3 regions of the Phytopseudomonas flavescens genome follow, and region 3 is predicted to be linked to each of the others. Evidence: riboswitches for the same ligand, from Rfam matches in the RefSeq annotation. Region 3 holds a riboswitch; each other region holds the start of a gene.
What was found. A riboswitch is a leader RNA that binds a small molecule or an ion and turns the genes downstream of it on or off. The one in region 3 is predicted to bind cobalamin.
Positions count from the first base shown of each region.

Region 1 (4,344 bases), 2.4 Mb from region 3:
AGGTAAAAGTGGATATAGGACGCGGTGAGCCGGCCGAGACGAAACACCGCCTCGCTGACCGGTTTGTCATTGGGGCACTCGCCGCGAGCCAGCGGCTGCAGCTCGGATTCGAGCCGCGAATGATGATAGCTGTGACCGCGCAACAGCCCTTCGGGCAACGTGACCGCCTGCAGCGCGAGGGCGACCAGGCGCTTCTGCATCTGGGCATGGCCAGGCACCAAGCCGGCCAGCTCCGCCCGTTCGCCTGCCGCGTCGCTCAGTGTGTCGAGCAGGTAGAGCATGCCACCGCACTCGGCGAGAATCGGCTTGCCAGCTCGCTGATGGGCGGTGATGGCCTCGATCATCGAACGGTTGGTGGCCAGCGCCTGCAGATGCAGCTCCGGGTAGCCGCCTGGCAGATAAAGGCTGTCCACCTCGGGCAGGCTCTGATCTGCCAGCGGACTGAAGAACGTCAGGGCCGCGCCCATGCGCTCCAGCAGATCGAGATTGGCCTGATAGGTGAACGCGAAGGATGCGTCGCGGGCCACGCCGATGCGCACGCCCTCCAGCAGCGGCAATGGCGCTGCAATCGACGGCGCAGCGAAGGTCACTGGTGGCGGCAGGGTAACCGTTGCGGTCTGTGCCAGAGCATCGGCAGCGGTATCCAGACGCACATCGAGGTCGGCGAGCTCGGCGGCCTGCACCAGGCCCAGGTGGCGGCTCGGCAATTCGATCGCGGCGCTACGCGGCAAAGAGCCGTACCAGCGGATCGAGGCTGGCAGGCTGTCGCGGATCAGATCGTTATGGCGCCCGGGATTGACGCGATTGCCGAGCACACCGGAGAACGGCAGATCCGGCTGATAGCTGGCCAGGCCGACGGCCAGTGCCCCGAAGGTCTGGGCCATGGCGGAGCCATCGATCACCCCCAGCACCGGAACCCCGAAGCGGCGGGCCAGGTCGGCGGCGGATGGCGAGCCGTCGAACAGCCCCATCACACCTTCGATGAGGATCAGGTCCGCCTCGCCAGCGGCTTCCCACAGCAGGCGGCGGCTCTCGGCCTCGCCAACCATCCACAGATCCAACTGATAAACCGGGTGGCCGCTGGCACGGGAGAGGATCATTGGATCGAGAAAGTCAGGCCCGCACTTGAACACCCGCACCCGCTTGCCCTGCCGGGTGTGCAGGCGTGCCAGGGCCGCAGTGACGGTGGTCTTGCCCTGCCCCGAGGCCGGCGCAGCGATCAACAGTGCCGGACAGTGGCGCGACGCGCGCTCACCCGCATCGGATACAGACGCTGTAACGCTCAAAACTCCACGCCTTTCTGTGCTTTCACGCCGGACTTGAAGGCATGCTTCACGAGCGTCATTTCGGTAACGGTATCCGCGGCCTCTAGCAGCGCCGGTGGCGCGCCACGGCCGGTAGCCACGACGTGCTGCAGCTCGGGGCGCGACTCGATGTCACGCAGCACCACATCCACGTCCAGGTAACCGTGCTTGAGGGCGATGTTCAGCTCGTCCAGTACCACCAGGGCGATCTGCGGGTCGTTCAGCAGTTGCCGGGCGACCTCCCAGGCCTGAACGGCCTTCTCGATGTCCCGCTGACGATCCTGGGTGTCCCAGGTGTAGCCCTCGCCCATCACGTGGTAGCTGACTTCATCGGGAAAGCGGCGGAAAAAGTGCTCCTCACCGGTGGCCATGCCGCCCTTGATGAACTGCACCACGCCGACCTTGAGACCATGCCCCAGCGCGCGGGCGACCATGCCGAAGGCCGAGCTGCTCTTGCCCTTGCCATTGCCGCTGTGCACCAGCAGCAGGCCGTACTCGTCCTGAGCCTGGGCGATCTTTTCGTCCATCAGGGCTTTCTTGCGCGCCATGCGGGCGTTGTGCCGCGCGTCGCGCTCTGCTGATTCTCGGCTTGGGGATGGGGTCATGGGATCTCCTTTGCGCGAGGCCGCGCGGCACACGCCAGTGAAACGGTCGGGCAGGAAACCGGGTTCAGGCCAGACGATGAAGGAATCACACAGGAGCAGGCAGGAGCTGACCGGGTCGGCCGCGCACCGGCCGCGCCCACCGCGCAAACCTGGAAAAGCGACAGGCCGGTCTCCGGGCTTGCGAGCACCGCACTCAGCAGAATGCGGACACCGACGCGACCTTCCCGTATCGACGATACAGTGGCGAGAAGCGTGGTTGGACTCGTTTACCGTTGCGGGGGCAGCGTCGGCCTTGCCTGCCTATTGAAACAGCGGCGCACCGACTTCCCAGTTTCACCCCCGGCCGAAACCGGGGACACCTGAAGCAAGCCGCGAAGGGTAAGGATTGGCCGCCTCAGCGTCAATCGAAGACTCAGAATCCGCCTCCCTGGCAGGCGAGCCAGAGCCACGCAGGGTCCCAGGGCGGTCTCAAAGGAGCATGGCCGAGCTGCAGCGGACGCTGGCCTGGCGCTCAGGGATGGCTGGCCAGCTCGACCGGAAACACCCGCTTCGCTTCGATATAGGTGCGCTGCCAATAGCTGTTGCCGAGACTGTCCAGACGCACGGTGCCGCCCGAAGAAGGTGCATGCACGAAGCGCCCTTCGCCGACGTAGATACCGGCATGACTGACCTGCCGGCCACCGTTGGTGGCGAAGAACACCAGATCGCCACTGCGCAGGGCATCGCGGCCAACCACTGGGGCGCGCATGCTGATCAGCTCCCGGGTGGAGCGAGGCAACTGGATGCCTGCGGCATCACGGTACACATAGCCGATCAGCCCACTGCAGTCGAAACCACTGGCCGGTGTGTTGCCGCCGTAGCGGTATGGCGTACCGACGAGCCCCAGGGCACGGAACAGCACGTCGTCGGCGCCGCCCTGATAATTGCCAGGAGCGGGCGCGATCACCACAGGCTGCGGAGCGGGTACGGGGGCGCGACTGGAACATGCACTGAGCAGTGCAGCGAGCAGCAGGAAGGCGATGCGGATGGTGGCAGTCATGGACGGACGATCCTGGAGCCTGAATGCGCCCTACTCTGCCCCGTTCACAACTGCAGTGCAAGCTTTAGCTTTATGCTGCAGTCGCTTGAAAACTATCAAGATGTTGCCCGATCCGGACAGATCGGGCATTCAGGCCTCAGTGCTGGGACGCCAGGTGCTCGGTCGGCGCCAGAGCCAGGACGCGCTTGGCCTCGATGAACGTGCGCTTCCAGTAGCGATCGTCCAGGCTGTCGATACGCACCCCACCGCTGCGGCTGCTGGAGGAATGGATGAACTGATCATCGCCCAGATAGATGCCGGCATGGCTGACACGACCGCGACCGTTGGTACTGAAGAACACCAGATCACCCGGCTCCAGGGCCTTGCGCTCGACCAGCGGGGCGTCGATGTTGATCATTTCACGCGTCGAGCGCGGCAGTTCCATGCCCAGCTCTTCACGGAACAGATAGCCGATGAAACCACTGCAGTCGAAACCGGTTTTCACCGAATTGCCACCGAAACGGTAACGGGTGCCGATCAGCGAGAGGCCTTTTTCGAGGACGCTGTCCGCCAGTTGTGGCAGCTCGTAAGGTGCGTGGTCGGCGAAGTCGGCAACCGCATCGTCTTCGACGACATCGTTGCGATCCAGAACAGGCGCTGCAACCACTGGCCTGGCAGGCAACGAAGCCTGGGCCGGGGCATCGATCTGGGATTGTGGAGCATGGTTAGCGCAGGCGGCGAGAACCATCGTAAGTGCGAGAGGCACGAGGGGTGCGAAGCGTTTGCGCATGGGCACGACCGTGGCGTGAAAAATGAACAGCCGCGACTATGCCCACTAACGGGATCATTTGCAAATATTATGAGTAACGATGTGACTCAGTAGTTCCGGAAAAACATCTAAGGCCCTTTCTTCCAGCCTGAAGTCAACCAGATCGCTGACCTCGCTCTGCGACAAATTGACCTCCACCGTCACCCCGCCCGCCTGTCGCGTGCGCAGCAGCGGCTCGACTATATAAGGAAAGCTGGCACTGGTGCCGACGCTGATCACCAGATCGAAACCCTTCTCCAGTTGCGCATAAAGGCGACCGACGGCGTCTTCCGGCAACATCTCGCCGAACAGCGTCACCGGCGGACGCAGTACGCCACCGCAATTGCCGCACAGCGGGGGCAACGGCTGCAGCAGGTGCTCGGCGAGTCGCTCATCCACGCCAGCGCATTGCTGGCAGTGCAGTGGCGCCAACTCACCATGAATTTCGATCAACCGCTGCGCCGGGCTGCCTGCCAGACGATGGTAACCGTCGATATTCTGGGTGAGTACCCAGCACTCGGGCTTCAAGGCCTGCAAGTCGGCAATCGCCTTGTGACCCGCATTCGGCTGGGCGGCCAGGCAGGCGGTGCCGAGCTGTGCCAGGTACTT
Region 1 covers NZ_JACBYV010000001.1:2,311,013-2,315,356, forward strand. The annotation lists gene FHR27_RS10190 (cobyrinate a,c-diamide synthase) at 1-1,286, opposite strand, end outside; gene cobO (cob(I)yrinic acid a,c-diamide adenosyltransferase) at 1,283-1,909, opposite strand; cobalamin riboswitch at 2,056-2,287, opposite strand; gene FHR27_RS10200 (C40 family peptidase) at 2,421-2,948, opposite strand; gene FHR27_RS10205 (C40 family peptidase) at 3,085-3,717, opposite strand; gene FHR27_RS10210 (NAD-dependent deacylase) at 3,772-4,344, opposite strand, start outside.
Region 1: another riboswitch for cobalamin. It lies ahead of cobO (cob(I)yrinic acid a,c-diamide adenosyltransferase); the one in region 3 lies ahead of cobG (precorrin-3B synthase).

Region 2 (4,344 bases), 3.0 Mb from region 3:
GCAGCGTGAGGGATCACCAGACCGACGAAGCCGATGGAGCCGACGATCGACACCATCACCGCCGTGACCAGCGCCGCGCAGGCGATCAGCGTGGCCTGTACCCGACGCACCGGCACGCCCAGCGACGCAGCCGATTCGGCACCGAAGGTGAAGGCATCCAGCGCGCGAGTATGCCAGGCCACCAGCAGCACCCCGGCCAGCGCCACGGGCACGGCCAGGGCGACATCGTGCCAGTTGACACCACTGAGGTTGCCGAGCAGCCAGAACATGATGCCCCGGGCCTGCTCGGCGCTGGCCGACTTGGTGATCAGGAACGAGGTCAGCGCGTTGAACAGTTGGGAGCCGGCGATACCGGCAAGAATGATCTGCCCGGTGCCATTCAGCGCGCCGCCACCGGCGGCCCGCGCCAGCAGCGCGACCAGGCTGAAGGCGGCGATCGCACCGATGAAGGCGCCCATGGACAGCGACAGCATGCCTGCGCCGAGCCCCAGCAGCGCCACCGAAACCGCTCCGGTGGAGGCACCGGCGGAAATCCCCAGCAGATAGGGATCGGCCAGCGGATTGCGCAACAGCGCCTGCAGCACCACCCCGGAAACCGCCAACCCGGCGCCGCAGCAGGCGGCCACCAGGGCCCGGGTCAGGCGGTAGTTCCAGACGATTCCCTCGTCGATCGGATCGAGCACGAAGCCCGCCCCGAACAGCTTGTTGGCCAGCACCTGAAAGACCACCGACAGCGTGATGCGGGTTTCACCCAGCGCCACACCGACGACCACCGCCACGGCCAGCAACAGCAGGCAGACGATGGTCAGCAGGAACAGGCGGGAGCCACGGGCAATCATTTCTGCAGATCGAACCCGTCAACGGCCTTGGCCAGGGTTTCGATGCCGGTGATCATTCGCAGCGAAGCCTGCATGCCGTCGGCATCGAGAATCACGATGCGGCCGTTCTTCACCGCATCCATGTGCTTGGCGACCGGGTCATTGCGCAGGAACTCGAGTTTCTTCTCCACGTCGTCAGCCGGGAAACGGCGGCGATCCATGCGCGCAAGCACCAGCACGGTCGGGTTGGCCTTGGCCAGGGTTTCCCAGCCGACGGTTGGCCACTCTTCGCTGGACTCGACCACGTTTTGCAGCCCTAGCGACTTCATCATGTAATCGGCAACGCCTTTCTGACCGGCCATGTAGGGGTCGAGATCCAGGTCGGCGCTGGAGAACCAGAACGCGGCGGAGATCTGCTTCGCCTGGCGCTGCTCGGCATTTGCAACCGCCTTGCCGAGTCGCTCCTGCAGGCTGGCGACCAGCTTGTCGCCCTCAGCCTGCACGTCGAAGATCTGCGCCAGCTGCTGAATGCTCTTGTACAGGCTGTCGATCTGGAACGGCTGCAGGCGAGTACCGTCGGCACCCACCAGATTGTCCTTGCCCTCACAGTCGGACGGCATGATGTAGGTCGGAATCTTCAGCGCGTGAAACTGCTCACGGGTACCGACCACGCCCTGCTTGCCCACCATCCACTCGAACTGCACGGCCACCAGCCCGGGGCGCTTGTTGATCACCGACTCGAAGCTCGGGTCGTTATCGGCCAGGCGCTCGACCTTGGCATTCTGCGCCTCGAACTCGGGCAGGACGTTGCTGAACCACAGCGAGGTACCCACCAGACGGTCGCCAAGCCCGAGGGAATAGAGAATTTCGGTGCCGGCCTGACCGATGGTCACGGCGCTCTTCGGCGCATCGGCGAAGCTCAGCTCATGGCCGCAGTTCTCGAGGGTCAGGGGGTAACGAGTCGGGGTGGCGGCCAGCGCCATCGAAGACAGGCCAAGGGTGGCGGCCAGAACGGCAAAACGAGACACGGTCATGCGGGTGATCTCCCAATCAACAGATACGCATAAATGGCAGTGCGCAGGCTGGAGAACACATCACGCCAAGCGGCCATGGCCGCACCTGTCCATCAGGAAGGTGATTACGGATGCCCCCTCCCGGACACCCCGCCGGCTGGTTCGATTGCAGTGTCCAAACACAGCTGGATTGCAGCTGATCGGACCGATGCCGGCAGGTCTCCTGACTGGTACGTCGCGGCAGCGCTGTGGCCTTCCCGGGTTCGCCCCCAGTGACACGAATGCAGCGCTGCTCGGTACCTACAGTTGCGGGGGCAGTTCCGTTTGGCCATCAGAAATGGCGACGGATTCCCTATTAATTCCTCGCGGAAACCGGCGGGCGGCATCTTAAACGATTAGGTCGCTGCCCTGCAGCGCTTCGCTGCAGTTTCTGCGCATTCATCTCGACATACCGAAGCCGTTGCAGCACCTGTGCGGCTAATGCTGGCGACCATTATTGTTATAATATAACAATTTAGCAAGTCGAGTTGAGTGCTCGCTTCAGCTCCTGATCGAAAGATCCATGGAGCCGATCGACACCGTGGTGGAAAAATTCGGATTCAGGCTTGAAATGAGAACCAAAATCAACAAGACTTGATATTGTTACCTTATAACGTATTTATTGGAGTGCTCATGAAACCTGGTATCCACCCCGACTACCGCCCCGTGCTGTTTCACGATGTCTCGGCCGACACCTATTGGCTGATCGGTTCCACCGTCAGCACCGACAAGACCCGCGAGCACAGCGACGGCAACACCTATCCCTACGTCACGCTCGATATCTCCAGCGCGTCGCACCCGATCTACACCGGCCAGCAGCGCCAGACGGCAAGCGAAGGTCGGGTGGCCGGCTTCAACAAACGCTTCGCCGGTTTCGCAGGAGCCCGCTCATGAAAGTCGTCGCCTCGCTGAAACAGGCCAAACTGCGCCACCGCGATTGCCAGATCGTCAAGCGCCGGGGTCGCATCTACGTGATCTGCAAGACCGAACCACGCTTCAAGTGCGTGCAAGGCCGGCCCAAACCGCAGCGCAAGAACAAGGGCTAAGCGCCTGCATCAGCCTCTCGGCGCGGCGCGTTCACAGCCGTCTCTCCAGGTCTGTGGCGCGACAACCATTCGCCCGCAAGCGGGCTCCTACAGTATCGAGGCGCCTGCGAAATGGTTGGGGCGAAGCCATTGCGGTAGGAGCGCCGCCCTCGGCGCGAATGCGATGCTAGCCGTTCTCTGCATCCGCGCCGTGCCCACCATTCGCCGCGGCACGGTCCGACGGCATCGGGGCGCCTGCGAAATCGTTGGGGTGAAGCCATGCCGGTAGGAGCGCCGCCCTCGGCGCGAATGCGATGGTAGCCATTCTCTGCATCCGCGCCGTACCCACCATTCGCCGCGTGGCACGGTCCGACAGCATCGGGGCGCCTGCGAAAATGGGTGTTCGACGCCATTTTCTGGTCGCCGCGGGGCGATTTCGCTCATTCCGCGGCTGACGCCGTGACGAGCAGGCCATGCGACAAGCCCGGTCAACTCAACCTGCCACCTCCCCCAGTTCACGCAAATAGCTCCAGGGGTAGATGCCGCGGTCGTGGCCATCGTCGAACACCAATTGCAGCCCATAGCCCTGTGCGTGAACTGCCGTGATGCGGACGCCATCCGCTACCACGTCGATGCGCTGCGCCAGCCGAGCCGCCCGGCATTTCGAGCACGGACACCCGGCACGCAGGCGCCCGTGGGCGAGCACCTGTACCTGCCCTTGCCCCCAATCCACGCTCAATGTCGCTTGCGTGGCACTGTTACGTATTGCGACGGGTGCCTGGTTCATGACTTTTGCAGGCGCAACTGGCCGATGGCGATACGCACCGCCTTGCGCACTTCCGGGTCGGCATCGTGCTCGACGGCCAGCAATGCGGGCAGTGCCTGAGCGTCGCCCAGTTCGCCAAGCGCCAGCGCGGACTCCTTGCGCAGGTTGCTGATGGCGTGCCCAAGCAGTTCCACCAGCGCCTCACGGGCCGCGGCGAATCGCAGGCGGCCGAGCGAGCGCACCGCACGCAGCCGTACCTGCCAGTAGCTGTCGCTCAGCGCCTCCAGCAGCGCAGGGCCGGCACCCGCGTGGCCAACTTTGCCGAGGGTGGTGGCGGCCTCTTCACGCACCTGCCATTCGCGATCCTTGAGCGCCGTCTGCAGGGCTGGCAGCACGCTGTCGTCGCTGGCCAGCCCCAGCGCACCGGTGGCGGCACGGCGTACTTCGGTATCGGTATCGTCGCTGGCCAGGCGCGCCAGTTGCGGCAGCGCATCGGCCTGTTTCAACCAGCCGAGGATACCGACCGCTTCACGGCGCACGAAGGCATCGCTGTCCTGCAGCGCGGCGACGGCAGTGGGTACGCTGTCGATCAGCCGCAACTCGCGCAGGGCTCGCAAGGCACTGGCCCGCACGAACGGGTCGGCATGCCTGGCCCAGGGCAGCACCACGCGACCGGCATCGGC
Region 2 covers NZ_JACBYV010000001.1:1,726,931-1,731,274, forward strand. The annotation lists gene FHR27_RS07635 (FecCD family ABC transporter permease) at 1-839, opposite strand, end outside; gene FHR27_RS07640 (ABC transporter substrate-binding protein) at 836-1,852, opposite strand; cobalamin riboswitch at 2,028-2,223, opposite strand; gene FHR27_RS07645 (type B 50S ribosomal protein L31) at 2,504-2,764, shown strand; gene ykgO (type B 50S ribosomal protein L36) at 2,761-2,916, shown strand; gene FHR27_RS07655 (DUF971 domain-containing protein) at 3,389-3,682, opposite strand; gene FHR27_RS07660 (HEAT repeat domain-containing protein) at 3,679-4,344, opposite strand, start outside.
Region 2: another riboswitch for cobalamin. It lies ahead of FHR27_RS07640 (ABC transporter substrate-binding protein); the one in region 3 lies ahead of cobG (precorrin-3B synthase).

Region 3 (4,344 bases):
GGTGTCGTAGAAGTCGCTGATCACGTCCTCGTAGGACAGCGGCGGCTCGAGCTTTTCGGTGGTCACCGGGTAGACCAGTGGCAGGCGCTGCTGACTGTCGTCCAGGTGACCTTCGATGATGCCGAAGGCGTTGCCACCCTGGCCGATATTGGCCTTGGCCTTGGCCACGAAGTAGCCGACCACGGGTGACGACTTGAGCAGGCGCAGGGCCTTGAGGGTGATCAGCTCGGGGTCGCCCGGGCCAACGCCCAGGCCCAGCAGGCGGCCTTTGCCGGGGCGGTCCATGCCGGTCATCATTCGACCTCCGTGGCCAGGGCGTTGACCGCGGCGGCGGCCATGGCGCTACCGCCCCGACGGCCCTGCACGATCACGTAGGGCACGCCATGCTCGGCGAAGGTGCTGGCGAGCAGGTCCTTGGACTCAGCAGCGCCCACGAAGCCCACCGGGAAGCCGAGAATCAGCGCTGGTTTGGGGGCGCCTGCAGCGAGCATGTCGAGCAGATAGAACAGCGCGGTGGGGGCGTTGCCGATCACCACCACCGAGCCTTCGAGATGCTCGCGCCAATGCTCCAGGGCTACCGCCGAGCGGGTATTGCCGAGCTTCTTGGCCAGCTCCGGTACGCCGGCATCGTTGAGGGTGCAGATCACCGGATTGCCGGCCTGCAGGCGCGTGCGCGTCACCCCTTCGGCAACCATGCGCGCGTCGCAGAGAATCGCCGCGCCATTGGCCAGGGCCTGGCGGCCGGCCGCACCGGCACCCGCGCAGAAGCGTAGATCCTGCACCACATCGACCATGCCGCAGGCGTGGATGACCCGCACCGCGAGCTTCTCGAGATCCGCCGGAATGGCGCTCAGGTCGGCCTCGGCGCGGATGATGGAGAAGGAATGGCGATAGATCTCCTGACCATCGCGGATGTAATCGGTCATCGGGTGAAACTCCGGGTAGCGGTGAGCGAGGCCAGCAATTCGGCGGCTTCGTCAGGTGTCAGGTGGTGGCCCAGCAATTGGCCGAAGCCGGTGCCGAGCGGTTGGCGGGCGAACAGGTCGTAACGACCCTCGGCCACAGCCAATAAGGTGAAGGGTGTGCGATGGGCGGCGGCGCAGGAGCGGCTGCATCCCGTGAGGTGAATGCCCGGCTGCCCGCTGCCAGCGGGTAGCCGGTCGGCCAGGCGCAGGGCATCGGCCTTGGTGTCGGCCTGGCCTTTGGCACAGCCGCTGGCGCCGGTGCAGGCGATGATACGGGTCAGCGGCGCGCTGGCATCGGTCAGCAGGCCGAGTGCGTGCAGGCTGTGCATGACTGCATCGGCAGCCGTCTCGGGGATATTGGTCAGCAATACGCTTTGCCAGGGCGTCAGACGCATGCTGCCATCACCGTAACGGCGGGCGAGATCTGCCAGGCCGAGTAACTGTTCGGCATCCAACCGACCGAGCACAGCGGCGGCGCCGATATGCACGAGACCCGGCTGACGCTGCTCATGGATACCGAGATGGGCATTGTCTTGCGCCGGGGTGCGGCGCCAGTTGCCTGCAGGCAGCAGCACATCTCCCAACCGTATCTGCAGACGCTGCAGCAGATCGGCAGGAGAATGGTTTTCCAGCAGATGCCGCATGCGCGTCTGCTCTGGCGTGGCCAGCTCCAGGAACAGGTCGAGCAAGGCGATGATCAGTTCGTGAGCAGAGGCTTGCGGCACGACAGCCAACGCGGCTGCATCTTCTTCTGCGAAGGGCGGGCAGCCGGCCAGCCCGAATGCATAGCCGATACCGCCGTTCAGCGGCAGCGCGCTGAGCCATATATCGTGGGGGTGTTCGAGCATCGCGAGGCGTTCGCCGCCGTCGAGCAGCAGGGCGAACTTCGGCGACAGGGCATGCAGATGCGCTGTGTTTTCCAGCGTCGCCAGCAACTGCATGGCCAGTGGCGAGATATCCACAAGCGCTTGCGGATCCACGCCTGCGGCCGGGCTGACCATCAGGTTGCGCACATCGTCGGCAGCGGGTGAGCGCGGGCCGAGGCCGGCGGCCAGCAACTCGCCGATCAACGCGTCTTCACTGCCGGCGTGGATGCCGCGGATCTGCAGGTTGGCGCGGTTGGTGGCTTCGATCACGCCGCCTGCATGGCGTTGTGCGGCCCTGGCGATGCGCTCAGCTCCGGTGGCATCGAGGCGCCCGCAGGCCAGCTTGATCCGGCAGATGCCGCCGTCCTTCGCCTGCACGATACGCAGCAACCCCGGACAGGCCGAGGGGCGAACAGCAGGGGATGGAATGCAAAAAGCCTGTTTCAACGGATCACCGGGGTCGGGTCACATGGGCATCCGTTCGAGGATAGGCCAGAGAAGGACGAGCTTCTATCACCGGGACACCCCGCCCGGTGTGGGCACATGCGACTGAATCCGTCGGCAGGTCTCCTGGCTCGCAGGTCATGGCGCGTGGCCGGCCTTCCCGGTTTCCCAGTGGCGATTGGCACAGGCGCTCGCTGCAACAGTTGCGGGGGCAGCCACGGCTGAAAACCTGCTCAATATCTGCTGCGCGTCGGCCCTGCTGCGTTAGAAAGCGACTCGAAATGCTCATTTACAGTCGTAAACTCCGCTTTCTCGCCCCTTTCTGCCTTGCATGGCTCTAGCTCGCTAGATATTGAACACGTTTTATATCGTGTTCCCTCTTAGGCCCGCGCCTACGTACCACGCAGCCGACGGACACCGACGAAGGCGCTATTATGCCCGCTTTGCCCACCCGGATGAAAAGCCGTGTGGATCAGCGGCAAGCGCCAAGCCGGAAACAGGTTGCTGACGACTCGTTGGCTTGTCGCTTGAGGCTTGCAGCTTATGGCTGTTTCTAGGATGAGGAAAAACGCATGACACCCTGGCTGACCGTCGTGGGCATTGGCGAAGACGGCTACCCCGGCCTCGGCAAGGCGGCGCGGCATGCGTTGCTGGCCGCCGAGCAGGTGTTCGGTAGCGAGCGCCAACTGGCACTGTTGCCGCACTGTATCCGTGCCACACGCCTGCCCTGGCCGAAGCCGTTTTCCCTGGCCCCGGTACTCGAGCGCCGCGGCACGCCGGTTTGCGTGCTGGCCAGCGGTGACCCGATGTTCTTTGGTGTCGGTGCCAGCCTGGCCCGTGAGCTGCCGAGCGAGGAACTGCACATTCTGCCGGCGCCTTCTTCCTGCTCGCTGGCGGCGGCTCGCCTGGGCTGGCCGTTGCAGAGCACGCCTCTGGTGTCGCTGGTTGGCCGCCCGCTGGCGGCGCTCAATACGCAGATCCATCCCGGCGTGCGCCTGCTGGTCCTGAGCAACGATGGCGAGAGCCCGGCGGCCATCGCCGGATTGTTGCGCGAGCGTGGTTTCGGCCCCAGTCGGCTGAGCGTCTTCGAACACCTGGGCGGTGAGCGCGAGCGGCGTATCGATGGCCTGGCTGATGGCTGGTCGCTGGCTCGCTCCGCTGATCTGAATCTGGTGGCGATCGACTGCGTGGCCGGTGATGACGCCATGCGCTTGCCGCTCACGCCGGGCCTGCCGGACGATGCCTATCGCCACGACGGGCAACTCACCAAACGCGACGTGCGCGCCATCACCCTGGCGCGCTTGGCGCCGCTGCCCGGCGAACTGCTTTGGGACGTGGGAGCCGGCTGCGGCTCCATCGGCATCGAGTGGCTGCGTACCCACCCCGCTTGTCGGGCCATCGCCATCGAGGCCGACGAAGGCCGCCAGGGCCATATCGCCCACAACCGCGATGCCCTTGGCGTGCCGGGCCTGCAACTGGTGGCCGGGCGTGCACCCGAGGCGCTGGCCGGGCTGGCGGCGCCAGACGCCATCTTCATCGGCGGCGGGGTGACCGCGCCCGGCGTGCTGCAAAGCTGCTGGCGCGCGCTCAAGCCCGGCGGTCGGCTGGTGGCCAACGCCGTGACCCTGCAGAGCGAGGCGGCGTTGATCGCCTTTCGTGGCGAAAAGGGCGGCGAGCTGACCCGTATCGAAGTGGCCCAGGCGCGCCCGCTCGGCGGTTTCGACACCTGGCGCGCCGCGTTGCCGATCACCCTGCTGCAGGTCAGCAAGCCGTTATGAGCCGCATCCTGCTACTGGGCGGGATCGGCGAAGCGCTGAACCTCGCCCGGCGCCTCGGCCCGGCGCATGTCTACAGCCTGGCCGGGTTGGGCAAGGTGCCGGATGACCTCGCTTGCCAGGTGCGCGTCGGCGGTTTTGGAGGGGCCGATGGTCTGGCTGCCTTCATCCGCGAGCAGGGTATCGACCTGCTGGTCGACGCCACCCATCCCTACGCCGCGCAGATCAGCCACAACGCCGCCCATGCCGCGCGACAGGCCGGGATCGCCTGCTGGGCGCTGCGTCGTCCGGGCT
Region 3 covers NZ_JACBYV010000001.1:4,681,984-4,686,327, forward strand. The annotation lists gene FHR27_RS20950 (precorrin-2 C(20)-methyltransferase) at 1-294, opposite strand, end outside; gene FHR27_RS20955 (precorrin-8X methylmutase) at 294-926, opposite strand; gene cobG (precorrin-3B synthase) at 923-2,278, opposite strand; cobalamin riboswitch at 2,375-2,712, opposite strand; gene FHR27_RS20965 (bifunctional cobalt-precorrin-7 (C(5))-methyltransferase/cobalt-precorrin-6B (C(15))-methyltransferase) at 2,848-4,053, shown strand; gene FHR27_RS20970 (cobalt-precorrin-6A reductase) at 4,050-4,344, shown strand, end outside.